Regions from separate parts of the Mesorhizobium sp. M0145 genome, predicted to be linked through region 3. Evidence: predicted binding sites of a transcription regulator. Region 3 holds the regulator's gene; each other region holds the start of a gene.
The links. The regulator LexA, encoded in region 3, represses DNA repair genes until DNA is damaged. The targets are predictions, from matches to a motif close to TGTTCNNNNTGTGTTCNG.
Positions count from the first base shown of each region.

Region 1: uvrA (excinuclease ABC subunit UvrA) is a predicted target of LexA. The motif match lies at 3,511-3,528, and genes of this name have one in related genera.
Region 2: dinB (DNA polymerase IV) is a predicted target of LexA. The motif match lies at 3,070-3,087, and genes of this name have one in related genera.

Region 1 covers NZ_JAMYTK010000014.1:64,841-69,921, reverse strand. The annotation lists gene NKJ28_RS20270 (GNAT family N-acetyltransferase) at 1-33, opposite strand, end outside; gene NKJ28_RS20265 (DUF302 domain-containing protein) at 30-440, opposite strand; gene uvrA (excinuclease ABC subunit UvrA) at 440-3,361, opposite strand; gene NKJ28_RS20255 (hypothetical protein) at 4,058-4,420, opposite strand; gene NKJ28_RS20250 (ATP-dependent Clp protease proteolytic subunit) at 4,453-5,058, opposite strand.
Region 2 covers NZ_JAMYTK010000033.1:272-5,352, reverse strand. The annotation lists gene NKJ28_RS29415 (XRE family transcriptional regulator) at 59-754, shown strand; gene NKJ28_RS29410 (hypothetical protein) at 976-1,275, opposite strand; gene NKJ28_RS29405 (hypothetical protein) at 1,468-1,830, shown strand; gene NKJ28_RS29400 (GNAT family N-acetyltransferase) at 1,904-2,362, shown strand; gene ybiA (riboflavin biosynthesis intermediates N-glycosidase) at 2,290-3,009, shown strand; gene dinB (DNA polymerase IV) at 3,140-4,381, shown strand; gene NKJ28_RS29385 (hypothetical protein) at 4,552-5,081, shown strand, end outside.
Region 3 covers NZ_JAMYTK010000013.1:160,136-165,216, forward strand. The annotation lists gene kynU (kynureninase) at 1-1,132, opposite strand, end outside; gene lexA (transcriptional repressor LexA) at 1,581-2,315, shown strand; gene NKJ28_RS19820 (ComEC/Rec2 family competence protein) at 2,309-4,774, opposite strand; gene gltX (glutamate--tRNA ligase) at 4,871-5,081, shown strand, end outside.

The DNA of each region.
Region 1 (5,081 bases), on a different contig from region 3:
GAGATCATCGGCCCGAGCGGCTCTCATGATCAAAACTGGCCCGCGCCGGCAGCGGCCGCAATCACCTTGTCCATGCCGGCCGCTATCGCGGCGACGGCATTGCGACTGGCGTCGCCCAAGCCGTGGCGCTCGGCGAGCCAGTGCGCGTCATTGTAGGAGAGCCAGACCTTGCCTTGCTCGTCCTCCCAGGCCAGTGCCTTGACCGGCAGATCGATGCCGGCAAGCTGCCGGTCCTGCATCAGCGGCGTGCCGCCTTTCGGGTTGCCAAAAATCAGAAGCTGGGTCGGACGCAGAGAAGCTTCGACACTGCGCGCACCGGCGGCGTGGTCAATGCGGGCGAAGACCAGCAATCCTGCACGTTCCACAGTCCCGACCAGGCGATCGATCGTTTCGGCCACGCCGAAGCGGCTTTGGACCGTGATGAGACCGTTCTTTGCCATCACTCCGCCGCTTCGCGCTTGCCTCCGGGGCGCCGCTCCAGCAATTCCCTCAGGAACTGCCCGGTATAGCTGCGTTTTTCGCGAACGATGTCCTCAGGCGTGCCGGACGCTACCAGCTCGCCGCCGCCGTCACCACCTTCGGGGCCAAGATCGAGCACCCAGTCAGCGGTCTTGATCACCTCTAGATTGTGCTCGATGACAACGACCGTGTTGCCCTGGTCGACCAGCTCGTGCAGCACTTCAAGCAGCTTGGCGACGTCGTGGAAATGCAGGCCGGTGGTTGGCTCATCGAGAATGTAGAGCGTCTTGCCGGTCGCCTTGCGCGACAGTTCCTTGGCAAGCTTGATGCGCTGCGCCTCGCCGCCCGACAAAGTCGTTGCCTGCTGGCCAACATGGATGTAGCCGAGGCCGACCCGTTTCAGCGTCTCCAGCTTGTCGCGCACACCGGGCACGGCGGCGAAGAAATCGACGCCTTCCTCGACCGTCATGTCGAGAACGTCGGCGATTGATTTGCCCTTGAACAGGACGTCGAGCGTCTCGCGGTTGTAGCGCTTGCCGTGGCAGACGTCGCAGGTGACGTAGACGTCGGGCAGGAAGTGCATCTCGATTTTGATGACGCCGTCGCCCTGGCAGGCCTCGCAGCGGCCGCCCTTGACGTTGAACGAGAAGCGGCCCGGCTGGTAGCCGCGCGCCTTGGCCTCCGGCAGGCCGGCGAACCAGTCGCGGATCGGCGTGAAGGCGCCGGTATAGGTGGCAGGGTTGGAGCGCGGGGTGCGCCCGATCGGCGACTGGTCGATATCGATGACCTTGTCGAGGAATTCCAGCCCCTCGATTCGGTCATGCTCGGCCGGATGCTCGCGCGAGCCCATGATGCGGCGCGACGCCGCCTTGAACAGGGTCTCGATCAGGAAGGTCGACTTGCCGCCGCCGGATACGCCGGTGACGGCGGTAAACGTGCCGAGCGGGATTTCGGCGGTGACGTTCTTCAGATTGTTGCCGCGCGCGCCGACGACCTTCAGCCGGCGGTTCTTCTTGGCCTCACGCCGCACTGCCGGCGTCGCCACTTCCAGCTCGCCCGACAGATATTTACCGGTGATCGAAGCGGGCGTCGCCATGATCTGCTGCGGCGTGCCCTGGGCGATGATGTGGCCGCCATGGATGCCGGCCGCCGGGCCGATATCGACGACGTAGTCGGCATGCAGGATGGCGTCCTCGTCATGCTCGACGACGATGACCGTGTTGCCGATGTCGCGCAGATGCTTCAGCGTGTCGAGCAGGCGGGCATTGTCGCGCTGGTGCAGGCCGATCGACGGCTCGTCGAGCACATAGAGCACGCCGGTCAGGCCGGAGCCGATCTGCGAAGCCAGCCGGATGCGCTGGCTCTCGCCGCCCGACAACGTGCCGGAGTTGCGCGACAGCGTCAGATAGTCGAGACCGACATCGTTGAGGAAGCGCAGCCGCTCGCGGATTTCCTTGAGCACGCGCACCGCGATCTCATTCTGCTTGTCGTTGAGCGAAGCGGGCAGGTCGGTGAACCACTGGTCGGCCTTGCGGATCGACAGCTCGGTGACCTCGCCAATGTGCTTGCCGGCGATCTTGACCGCGAGCGCCTCGGGCTTCAGCCGATAGCCGCGGCAGGCCGGGCAGGGCGTGGCCGACATGAAGCGCTCGATCTCCTCGCGCATCCAGGCGGATTCGGTTTCCTTCCAGCGGCGCTCGAGGTTGGGGATGACGCCCTCGAAGGTTTTCGTCGTCTTGTAGGAGCGCAGGCCGTCATCGTAATGGAAGGTGATTTCGCGCTCGCCGGTGCCGTGCAGGACGGCTTGCTTTGCCTCCTCGCTCAAATCCTTGAACTTGTCGCCGAGCTTGAAGCCATAGGCAACGCCCAGCGCTTCCAGCGTCTGCGCATAGTAGGGCGAGCTCGACTTCGCCCAAGGGCTGACGGCGCCGGCGCGCAGCGAGACATTCTCGTCGGGCACGACCAGGCTGGCATCAATGGCGCGTTGGCTGCCGAGCCCGTCGCAGGTCGGGCAGGCGCCGAACGGATTGTTGAAGGAGAACAGCCTGGGCTCGATCTCGGGAATGGTGAAGCCGGACACCGGGCAGGCGAACTTTTCCGAGAACAGCATGCGTTCATGCGTCTCGTTCTTCGATTTGTTGACCGAATCCTCGCCGGTCTGGCTGGCGTCGAGCGGCTTGTCGGCAAATTCCGCCACCGCCAGCCCGTCGGCCAGCTTCAGCGCGGTCTCGATGGAATCGGCGAGCCGCGTCGCCAGATCGCCGCGCACGACGATGCGGTCGACGACGACGTCGATATCGTGCTTGTACTTCTTGTCCAGCGCCGGCACGTCGGCGATCTCATAGAAGACGCCATCGACTTTGACGCGCTGAAAACCCTTCTTCTGCAGCTCCAGCAGTTCCTTGCGGTACTCGCCTTTGCGGCCGCGCACCATCGGCGCCAGAATGAACAGCCGGGTGCCTTCCTCGACAGCAAGCACCCGGTCGACCATCTGCGAAACCGTCTGGCTCTCGATCGGCAGGCCGGTGGCCGGTGAATAGGGTACACCGACGCGGGCGAACAAAAGCCGCATATAATCGTAGATCTCGGTGACGGTGCCGACCGTCGAGCGCGGGTTCTTCGAGGTGGTCTTCTGCTCGATGGAGATGGCCGGCGACAGGCCGTCGATCTGGTCGACGTCAGGCTTCTGCATCATTTCGAGGAATTGCCGTGCATAGGCCGAAAGGCTCTCGACATAGCGGCGCTGGCCCTCGGCGTAGATGGTGTCGAAGGCAAGCGATGACTTGCCCGACCCCGACAGGCCGGTCATGACGATCAGGCTGTCACGCGGCAGATCGAGATCGACATTCTTCAGATTGTGTTCGCGTGCCCCGCGAATGGAGAGATATTTATGGTCGGCCATCGCCGGTCGCCGCCTCAGAATCTGGAATTCGTGGGATGGGCGGGTTTTCCCGACCACCCCCTATGTAGGCAATTTCGCCGCCTTTTCGAGAGACGCCACAACTCTCGACCAAAGCGTTTAACCGCCTTTCGCGCGAACGGGCAAGCGGAAAGAACAAAGGCCGAACACGCTCCTGACAAAAGCTGCCCGTGGGGCCGGCTTCCCAAAACGTCTCGCGATCACATTTTTCGGTAATCGGCTATTCAAGGTTGACGTCCCTACACCGTGGGGGCAGACTCCAGACGTCAACGAAGCCGGCCGTCTTTCGATGGCCTCGCGGCCTGGGGCTAGCCTGCGAGACGCCGCGGGTTATGCGATGAGCGCTTCGACGACGACAGTCGCAACCAACAGAAGGAGAGCAGAGGCATGACTCCACCGGATTGTTCGTTGAGGCTCCACGTGTCGCTGGAGCCGCGGCAGGTATAAATGGCCAGGGTCAGGCGTTTTCGCTGCCCGCCAAACGGACCTGCTGATCCCCATAAAATCAGAGACTGCTAGTCGGATCGTCGGCTGAATGCCGCGAAGCATCCGAAATAAAATGCCGGCAGTACACTCCCGGCAATTTGGATTTCAGATCCAAGAAGCCCCGTCAGTTGCAAACGCAATGGCGGGGCTGTTCGTTTGAAGCGCAATATTTGTGGTTCACACCAGGCGAACTTAGCGGCTGGAGGGCCTGATCCCGCCGGTAGCGACATCGATGGTGATGCTACCGGAAATCCGAACGTCGGTATCGCCAATCTTGAAGGTGCCGTTGCCGCTGCCTGGAGCCACGTCGTCAGGCTCAGGCTGCGGCGCTGGCTCGGCGATGCGATAATCGCTGGTCACACCGGGCAGGGTGCCCTTTTGCGAAGACGTCGAATTATCTTGGGCAAGTGCCATACCCACCAGCATGTTCGTGCCGGCTACGGTAGCGATGGCAAGGCATAACAGGCTGGATGAGCGGCTGGCGGTCATCGCCGGACTATAGTGCCGCGATAGCGGCAAGACCAGACCGATGGCGCTGAAATTGCGGGCGCTCAATCGCCTCAGTTCCGTCCGCCGGCCCGGCTCGTTCATGCGGCCTGCTTGCGAGTGTCGAAAACATGGTCGACGAGGCCCCAATCCTTGGCCTCCTGCGCGGTCATGAAAAAGTCGCGGTCGAGCGTGCGTTCCACTTCTTCGTAGGTGCGGCCGCAATGGCGGGCGTAAAGATCGGTCATGCGCCGCTTGGTGCGACGGATGCCCTCGGCATGGCGCTGGATATCGGAGGCTTGGCCCTGGAAACCGCCGAGAGGCTGATGCAGCACGATGCTGGTGTTGGGTAGCGCGATGCGCCGCCCCGGTGTGCCGGCCATCAAAAGGAACGAGGCCATCGAGGCGGCGAAGCCCATACAAACCGTGGAGACCGGGCAGCTGATATACTGCATCGTATCGTAGATGGCGAAACCGCTGGTCACCACGCCGCCCGGCGAGTTGATGTAGAGCGAGACCTCCTTGTCGGGATTGTCGGATTCCAACGACAGAAGCTGGGCGCAGACCAGCGCCGAGGTGCCGTCGTCGATCGCCCCGTTGATGAAGACGATGCGCTCGCGCAGCAGCCGCGAAAATATGTCGAAGGCACGTTCGCCGCGGCTCGACTGCTCGATCACCATCGGCACCAGATTGGCAAGGCCGCTCATCGGTTGTCTCCGTTGACTGTTGT
Region 2 (5,081 bases), on a different contig from region 3:
CCATAATGCAAGCGATTCTTGCATAGACGAAACCGAATCTTGTGCCTCAGATGGAGCCATGGTGAAAACTGCACTGTCGATCAAGGTCGGGGCGGCGATCCGCCGGGCGCGCAAGCAGCGCGGCCTGGTGATGCGCCACATTGCCGAGCACAACGACACCGATGTCGCTGCCGTCGGCAATTGGGAAACCGGGCGCAACCTGCCCAAGACCGAGAACCTTTTGAAGACCGCCGCGTTCCTGCGCGTCGACCCGGTGGCGCTCGGCAAGGGCGAGGTCGTCTTCCTCGAAGATGCCGGGCCGGTTGCCGATGCCGAGATCGTCACCGATTCCGGCCCCCTGCCCGCCGGGCCGATGGACATCCAGCTTCTCGGCACCGCCGTCGGCGGCGACGATGGCGACTTCACCTTCAACGGCCAGCCGGCCGGCTATGTCCAGCGGCCGCCGGGGATCCGGCATCTGCGCAACGTGTTTGCGCTGCACGTGCTGAGCGATTCGATGGTGCCGCGCTACGAGCCCGGCGAGATGATCTATTGCGGCGGCCGCGAAGCGTTGCCCGGCGACCATGTGGTGATCGAGACGCTGCCCGAGGAGAACGAGCAAAACGGCAAGGCTTTCATCAAGAAGCTGGTCAAGCGCACCGCCGCCGAGCTGATCGTCGAACAGTACAACCCGCCCAAGACGCTGTCCTTCAACCGCTACGCCATCAAGAACGTCTTCCGCGTCATCCCGCTCAAGGAATTGCTGGGGTATTGAGGGCTTGTTGCCTTCTCCCCTTGTGGGAGAAGGTGGATCGGCGCACAGCGCCGAGCCGGATGAGGGGTGCTGGAAGGAACGCGGCGGAGGAAATGTAGAAGCGATTTTTATGCACTTACGCCATCAAGGTAGCGATCCGTCCAACACCCCTCATCCGACCGAGCTTCGCTCGGCCACCTTCTCCCACAAGGGGAGAAGGGAAGAGCAGCACGCCCGCCCCCTCAAGCCCGCCTCGACTGCAGCTCTCGACCGTTGAGCAGGCGCGCCTCGGCGCGGGTCCGTTGCCGGTCGTCGATGAAGGCGGCCTGGATCGAGACGGCGGCGCCCGGCAGGCCGTCGGCCCGACAGGCCTTGCAGATCAGGCGCCCCGAAAGTGCGGCCAGCGGTGTCTCCGGCCTCACCCCATGCCGCTTGAGCTCGGCCGGTTTCCACCACCTGTTGCGGCCGCAATCGATGCACTCGACGGCAATCGAGACAACATCCGCGATCGTCGCTTCCCTGCCCGCTAATGCCATAGCCATCCCCATCATTGTTCCTGCTTTGTTCACATCATTATCGGTTTTCGGGGCGGAGTCGAGTCGGTTCCGCTTGCACCAACGTGAAAGTTTCACTTGTTCAGATACTTGAGTTATGCTTCTATCTCGTGCAGGCTGGAATCGGCGCGAGCAACAGAACCGCGGCCGCTCCGTCGGCCGGCAAGCAAGGGAGTGACGATGGACCTCGCCCAGTTCGCCCAGGCCTGCGGTTATGCCGGCGACAGCCCGGCCATGCTTGCTGCCTTCGCAGCCATCCGCCAGGACGGCATCCGCACGGCGCGCCAGGGCCATCGCCAGCGCAAGGCGGCGATCGACCGGATGAAGCCGAGCCGCGCTTTGTTCCTGGCGGCGATCCGCCCGGCGCAGTCGGCCGAGGAAGCGATCGAGGACGCTGCCCGCTTCGTGTCGATGTTCCGCAACATGCCGCACTGGCGACAGGAAAGGCGCGCCGCCGACCTCACCCGCGCCAGGCAGCAGCGCCTGTTCGCCCGCTTCTTCCGCCGCTACGGCCACCGCCTCTGGGCGCTCGAGGCCACCTGAAGGCGCGCGGGCCTCCCTTGCAAGTCAAAACGGATATTGCGATCGCTGACACCGCGCCGTATGTCTCCGCGCGATGAGCGAGATCGAATTCCGTCGCGCGCAGGCGCCCGACCTGCCGGCGATCGTTGCAATGCTTGCCGACGATGTGCTCGGCGCAGACCGGGAAGACCCGTCCACGCCGCTTGCGCCATCCTATCTCGATGCCTTTAGCGCAATCGATACCGATCCCAACCAGTTGCTGGCCGTCGCCGTCAACGCCGGGCAAGTGGTCGGAACGCTGCAGCTCAGCTTCCTTCCAGGCATTTCGAGAAAAGGCGCCTGGCGCGGCCAGATCGAAGGCGTTCGCGTCGCCTGGCAATGGCGCTCTCGCGGCGTCGGCAAGTTGATGATCGAATGGGCGATTGAAACATGCCGTTCGCGCAATTGCAGCTTCGTCCAGCTCACCACGGACAAAGGTCGATGGGAGGCGCACGCTTTTTACGAGCGCCTCGGCTTCACCGCCAGTCATCTCGGCTACAAGATGGCGCTGTAGATCAGCATTTCATCGCATTCAGCGCCGACCGCTCATCTTCGCTATCCACTCTGGATGGAGCATTGACAAGCCGGCCGTTCGCCCTGCTCCATCCGCCCATGATTTACGACCGAACCTGGCTTGAGAAAACCTTTCGCGCAAAGCCCCGGCAGAAGTTCCTGTTCTTCTGGGGCCATCAGCCGTCTAAGGACGGCCGCATAACCACGTCGTGCTTCAGCCAGTGGTGGCATGCGCCCTTTACCGTCGATGGCCTGAGCTATCCGACTGCCGAACACTGGATGATGGCCGAGAAGGCACGACTGTTCGGTGATGCTCCGACAGCAACACAAATCCTCAGGGCGGCGAGCCCCAAGCAGGCAAAGCAGCTTGGCCGCCAGGTGAGCGGCTTCGATGGCACCAAATGGGATGCAGACAAATATCGCATCGTGACTGAAGGGAGCTTTCAGAAGTTCCGTCAGAACGCGGCGCTGCGCGAATATCTGTTGTCGACGCATGACCGGGTGCTGGTCGAGGCGAGCCCTGTCGACCGGGTGTGGGGTATCGGCCTTGCGGCGGATGACGAGAGGGCAGTGAACCCGCTGCTGTGGCGCGGCGAGAACCTGTTGGGATTCGCGCTGATGCAGGCCCGCGATCGGCTGCGCGGCTGAACATTGCCGTGCGCTCGTCATCTGCGGCAGCCTCCGCGCTGCTTGACAATCCACCCACAATGTTCTCTTTATGTTCTCATCACAACTCGACACAATGCGGCGTTCGAACCGCCGCGGGCGAACGGGCCGGATGGAAGCCAACATCCTCCACGCGGATCTGGATGCCTTCTATGCCTCGGTCGAACAGTTGCTCGACCCGGCCTTGCGCGGCAAGCCGATTGCCGTCGGCGGCGGGGTAGTGCTTGCCGCATCCTATGAAGCCAAGGCGTTCGGCGTGCGCGGCGGTATGCCGGGACGGCGGGCGCGGGAACTCTGCCCGCAACTCATCTTCGTCGGCGGCCATTTTAAGGACTATCAGCGGCTGGGCGATGCGGCAATCAAGGTGCTCGGCGATTTCACGCCGGTGGTCGAGCGGATTTCGATCGACGAGGCCTTTGCCGACGTCGCCGGCTGCACCCATTTGTTCGGCTCGCCGGCCGAGATCGCCGGCAAGATCCGCCGCCGCGTGCGGACCGAGCTTGGCCTGCCGATCTCGGTCGGCGTAGCCCGCACCAAGCATCTGGCCAAGATCGCCTCACAGGTCGCAAAACCGGACGGGCTGGTGGTGGTCGATCCGCGCCACGAGCTGGAGTTCCTGCACCACCTGCCGGTCGAGCTGATGTGGGGCGTCGGCCCGGTCACCAGGCAGCGGCTGGCCGGCATCGGCGTCAACACCATCGGCGAGCTGGCGAAGACCAATGGTGGGGCGCTTGAGCGCCTGCTCGGGCCGGCGGCGGGAGAGAAACTCAACGCGCTGGCGTGGAACCGCGATCCGCGCAAGCTCGAGACGCAGCGCCGGGCGCGCTCGGCGGGTGCGCAGTCGGCGCTTGGCCGAAAACCGGCCGAGGAGCAGGTCTTCGTGCCGGCTTTGCTGCATCTGGCCGACAGGGTCGCCACAAGATTGCGGGCGAAATCCCGGCCCGGCCGCACGGTGACGGTTCGCGTCCGCTTTGCCGATTTGCGCTCGGTGACGCGCTCGATCACGCTCGACCAGCCGATATCGGCAACCGCCATGCTGGCCGAGATCGCCGAGGCGCTGGTGCGCAAGGTGCTCATCGACCATCCGCACGAAAAGACAATCTCGCTGCTGGCGATCGCCGTATCGCATCTGGAGCAGCATGCCGGCCTGCAACTGGAACTGCCGCTCGGGCTCGACGACGACCGCCGCCGCCCCGGCACCAGCAAGGGCGCGGCGCGCTGGACCGCGGATCGCGCCGTCGACAAGATCCGCGACCGCTTCGGCTGGGAGGCGGTGGGCTACGCCTCGGTCGCGCTCGGGCTACAGCGGTCGGTTCCCGACGCCTTTCGCGAGCTGGCCGAAAAGGAATTGTGAGCCTCGATTACACTTTGGTTGCCAAGTCGGCGGAATGACGTTGAAGGCTGCGGACTTGTGAATTTATCTTCGGTCCAGTTGGTCGTGCACCGGTTTGGGCATCAGCCAGACAGGGTAGCACCCGCCCGCAAATCCTTCCGCACCTTCATTTCGAACGACAGGAGATCGGCATGGGACAGAACGCCGGATATTTCGCACTCATCGTTGCCGGACTGGTGACCAATGCAACGACGCTGGCCAAGCCGCTCAACCCGGACCGGGCGATTCCATCCCTGGGCGATATCAACTCGCCGCTGGCCAGCCCGCTATTCAAACAGGTCAAGGCTGGGCCGCTGGAGATAAAGCTTGAGGAAACCACGCTTGCCGATGTCGAAAAAGCCTTCGGCGGAGCGATGCACGATGAAGGTGACGCCGGAGATTCACGCCACTGGCTTTGCTATGCCGGCCCCGACGCCGGCGGATCGCCGTCGATCTTCTGGTTCGTATCCGGCGAGATGGGCGGCTCCGACCACGGTGTCCTGTCCGTCGCCCTGCAGCCGAACCCGGAAGGCAAGGTGCCGGAAGGATGCGCCAGCGCGCCTGCCAGCCTGACAGCTATTGAACTCGATACACCCGGCGTCGGAGCGCCGCTGAGCGACGTGGCCGCGAAATTTGGCGCCGCCAAGCCCGATCGTTACGGCCATTTCGGCTTCGCCGCCTC
Region 3 (5,081 bases):
TGAAGCCGAAGCGCATGGTCGATGGCGCGCGAAAATCGCCGATCACGCCACGTTCGATCAGCGCGCGCATGACCTGGTAGCCATGCTCATGCATGAATGAGATCTGGCTGCCGCGTTTTTCCCCATCGCGCGTGCTTTCGAGCGTGAGCCCGTAAGTGCCGCACTTTGCCTCGACAAGCTCGATGAACAGATCCGCCAGCGCGATGCTCTTCTTGCGCACCGCCGTCATGTCGACATCGTTCCAGATGTCGAGCGCGCCCTTCAGCGTGCGCATCGACAGGACCGGCTGCGTGCCGCACAGAAACCGGCGGATGCCGGTGCCGGCCGCATAGCCTGGCTCGAAGGCGAAGGGCCGTGCATGGCCCCACCAGCCGGTGAGCGGCTGCTGGATGTCGGAAAGATGCCGCTCAGCCGCATAGATGAAGGCAGGCGCGCCCGGGCCGCCATTCAGATATTTGTAGGTGCAGCCAACGGCAAAATCGGCGTTTGCCTTGTCGAGCTCGACTGGCATCGCGCCGGCGGTGTGGCAGAGATCCCAGACGATCATCGCCCCGGCTTCCTGAGCCCTGCGCGTCAGCGCCGGCATGTCGCGCAGTTCGCCCGACTTGTAGTTGACGTGGTTGACCAGCACCACGGCGGTGCGTTCGTCGATCAGCTCTTCGACGGTCGGCGCGTCGACCCCCGAGAGGCGCAGCAGCGTATCTTTTCGCGTCGAAACCACACCCTCAGCTATGTAGAGGTCCGTCGGAAAACTATCGCCCTCGGCGACGATGACCTGCCGCTCCGGTCGCATTGCCATGGCGGCGTGCAGCAGCTTGTAGATGTTGACCGATGTCGTGTCGCAGACCACTGTCTGGCCGGCCGCGGCACCGATCAGGCGCCCGAGCTGGTCGCCAAGTTCAAGCGGCATGTTGAACCAGCCGGCCGTGTTCCATGCGCGGATGAGATCATGCGACCATTCTTCGGTCGCGGCCTTGTGCAGTTCATCGAAAGCGGCACGTGAAGCAGCTCCTAGCGAATTGCCGTCGAGATAGATCACTCCTTGCGGCAACACAAAGCGGTCGCGCATTGCGCGCAGCGGATCCGCGGCATCCATCGCCTTTATGGCCGCGAGATCGGGAATTCCTGTCATGATTTGTCTGCTCCCCCAAGATCCAACGCAACGCCGGACACGCATCGACTGTTCTTCCATTACCTGGTTATGCGCAGCAAGGCTCCACCGGCGAGAAGCAGCCTGACCAGGCGGTGGAAACCGGGACTTAACCGCGAGGTTGGCGTTTTGAGTTCGTTTCGTTCACGGTGCATTGACCAAACCGCACAGTCGATAGGGGTTCACTTCCGTGCCCTTTGCCGACCGACGGCCGATGCCAGTGCCGCCTTCTAGGAGGCCAGAAGGGCGCAAACGAAAGCAGAATCAAGGCGATGAGGCTCGCGGCGGTGAAAATGCGGTACGCCGGTAGGGGACGTCGTTTGTTTCCCAAGCCTTAACGCATTCATTAAACTTTAAACAGTTGCGGAACACAACTGGAACAGATAGTGTTTGTTCTGGGTTTGTTTTTCTGATTCTGTTGGGGGTCGCTATGCTGACACGCAAACAACACGAACTGCTTATGTTCATCCACGAAAGATTGAAGGAAAGCGGTATTCCGCCCTCCTTCGACGAGATGAAGGAGGCGCTCGACCTGGCTTCCAAATCGGGAATCCATCGGCTGATTACGGCGCTGGAGGAGCGCGGCTTCATTCGCCGTTTGCCCAACCGGGCCCGTGCGCTGGAGGTGCTGCGCCTGCCTGACTCGATCGCCCCCGGCCTCAATGCGGCACGCAAGTTCTCGCCGAGTGTCATCCAGGGTAGTCTTGGGCAAGGCGCCCCTCGGCAGGGCAAGCCGACATCGTCGCGCGTCCCTGCAGCCGGCAATGACGACGATGTCGTCGCCGCCGTTTCGATCCCGGTGATGGGCCGCATCGCCGCCGGTGTGCCGATCGACGCCATCCAGCACCAGACGCATTCGATTTCGGTGCCGCCGGATATGATCATGGGCGGCGAGCATTATGCGCTCGAGGTCAAAGGCGATTCGATGATCGAGGCCGGCATTTTCGACGGCGACACGGTGATCATCCGCAATGCCGATACGGCGAGCCCCGGTGAGATCGTGGTGGCACTGGTCGACGAGGAGGAAGCGACGCTGAAGCGGTTCCGCCGCAAGGGCGCCTCGATCGCCCTGGAAGCCGCCAATCCGGCCTACGAGACGCGCATCTTCGGACCAGACAGGGTCAAGGTGCAGGGCAAGCTCGTCGGACTGATCCGCCGCTACTGAGCTCCGCCCTTGGCACCGGCTTTGGGGTTGTCGGCCCTGCGGTATGGCGGCAGGCCCCGTGCCGCGCGTGAAAATTTCCGCTGCACGTGCCAGGGCCGGTATGATTTTTCGACCGCGAAACGGATTTCGGCGCGCGTTGCCGCTTGTGGATCGAAGTAGACGGCGGCACTTCCCGCGTGCGCCAGTTGCCGTTTGGTGACGACGAGGACCAGCCGGTCGTAGTAGCAGGGGTTATGGGCGGTGGCGTCGTCGATGACGATCAAGCTGGCAAAGGCGCAGGCTGGCCGCGCAGTATCGCGGTCCTTGGCTTGCGCGATGATCGCGCCGGATGGATGTCTGGCAAGGCAGAGGCCGTCCGTGCAAATGAACGGCATGCCCGGCGGTAGGTCGGCCGGATCGGCAATGTCGAATTGCGGGTCGTTCTTTCCAGGTGTTTCCGGCGCGACGATAGCCTCTGATGTGAGCGCGCGTTTCCAGTTGTCGATGGTGAACTCATTCGGGCGTGCCCGGTTGACCGCGAGTTCACCGCTGCCGATCGGCAGCGCGACCAGCCGTGCGTCCTCCGAGACCAATACGTCGGGTATGCGTGTCTGCGTTGTCGTCAGCAAGCCGGCGAGCGCAAAAGGAAGTGCCGCCAGCCGCAACCAGGTCGTCGCCATGCTGGCAATGACGAGGGCGATCGTCACCAGAAGGACGGATCTCAGCGAAATCAGCCCGACCGCATCGATCGGCGAGCGCTCCGATATCCACCCGGACAGGGCGATCATCGCCGTCAGCCCCTTGCCCATGACATAGAGGAAAGGGCCATCCGCACCGAACGGCATCGCCAGCGCGCTGAGAACGGCGAAGGGCATGACGACCAGTGAGACGATGGGCATGATGGCCAGATTGGCGAACAGGCTGAGCGGCGCCACGCGCTGGAAATGCCATATGGCGAAAAGCGCCGTGGCGCTCCCTGCAATGATCGAGGTCATCGCCAGACCGCACATGCCCAGCAGGACCTTTCGAGTGGCAAAGCGTAGCGGCGACAGCCGCGGCGGCGGCGTGGTGGCCCTGCCGGCGCGGTAATCGGACCAGCCTGCATAGGCGCCGACAAGGGCCGCCGTCGCGGCGAAGGACATCTGGAAACTCGGACCGACCACCTCGTGCGGCGACACCAGGATGACCGCGATGGCCGAGATCGCCAGGTTGCGCATGGTGAGCGCGGCCCGGTCGAACAGCACGGCGATAAGCATCACCGCCAGCATGATGAAGCTGCGTTCGGCCGCCACGACAATGCCGGAAAAGACGAGGTAGGCCGCAATCGAAAAAAGCGCGGCGGCCGCGGCATATTTCTTGACCGGCCGTCGCGATGAGAAATCGGGAAACAGCGCAAAGGCACCCCGCAGCAGCGCCATGATGGTGCCGGCGACCAACGCCATATGCAGCCCCGAGATGGAGATGATGTGGTAGATGCCGGTGCGCCGCATCGCTTCGTTGATCTCCTCGGGAATGCCGGCGCGCACGCCGACGATCAGCGCAGCAGCAATCTCGCCCTCGGCACCGCCGATGCGGCTGCGGATATGGTCGGCGATGGATTCGCGCGCGTCTTCGATCGCGGAAGAAAGCTGCGCGGCAAGCGGCATGCTGCCCGACGACACGACTTTCGGATTGCCGAGAAAAAAGCCGCTGCCGCCGATACCGGCGAAATAGCTGTCGAAGGAGAAATCATAGCTGTCGGGCCGCACCGGGCCGGTCGGCGGCAGCAGCCGCACATAGCCGGTGATCTCGGAACCGGCGGTCAGCTCAGCCGGTATCTTCATCGCCGAAACGCGGACCCGTTCCGGCATGTAGCGCAGTGTCGGCCTGGCGGTTGAGGTCACATCGATTGTCAGCCTGATGCGGCCGCTCGCCATGGGCTCGTACGATACGACGCGACCCGTCAGCCGCGTCGAGATTTCGGAACCGAGCATATGCGTTCCGACACGCCATGTCTCGAACTTGGCGGCAAGTACGCCAAGCGCGCAGAGCAGCGCCACCATGAAGCACAGGCGCGTCCTGGGCCATGACCGCGAGACGACGGCACAAAGGGCCGCGAGGAGCGCGATTGCGATCGGCTGTGGAAAGGCCGGCTCCACCGACAGCCCGAAATATACGACCACCCCGCATGCGAGGAACACCGGCACCAGCAGGAAGGCGATGCCGCGGTCGAGTTCCAGGCCGGCTGCCGAGGTTACGCTGTTGCGGATACGGGACGGTGACGGGAGGCGGAAACGCCTGGGCAGGCGTACGATGGGCTCGCCCGCGGGCACGAGAACCGTTGCTGGGTCGCTGGCCGGCAGCGACGGAGCATCGAAGCGCCGAGCGGGTAGCAATGCCGGTGCCGGCAGGACAGGCGGGGGAGCGGCAAACAGCAAGCGTTCGCTGACGCCGCTGCCAACGTCCTCGCCCTCGCCCGCACCACGGCCTCGCACAGCCATCGGGTCTGCCCCTTGCGCCCTCGACCTCCTATGCTACATGAACGCGCAACGCGCGAAAGTCCGCAAACCCACTTCCTTCGCCCGCCTGAGAGTTCCATGCCCGATAAGGTCGTCACCCGTTTTGCCCCCTCGCCCACCGGCTATCTGCACATTGGCGGCGCGCGCACGGCGCTGTTCAACTGGCTGTATGCCAAGCACACAGGCGGCACGATGCTGCTGCGCATCGAGGACACCGACCGCGAGCGCTCCACCGATGCGGCGACGGCAGCCATTCTCGACGGACTTTCCTGGCTCGGACTCACCTGGG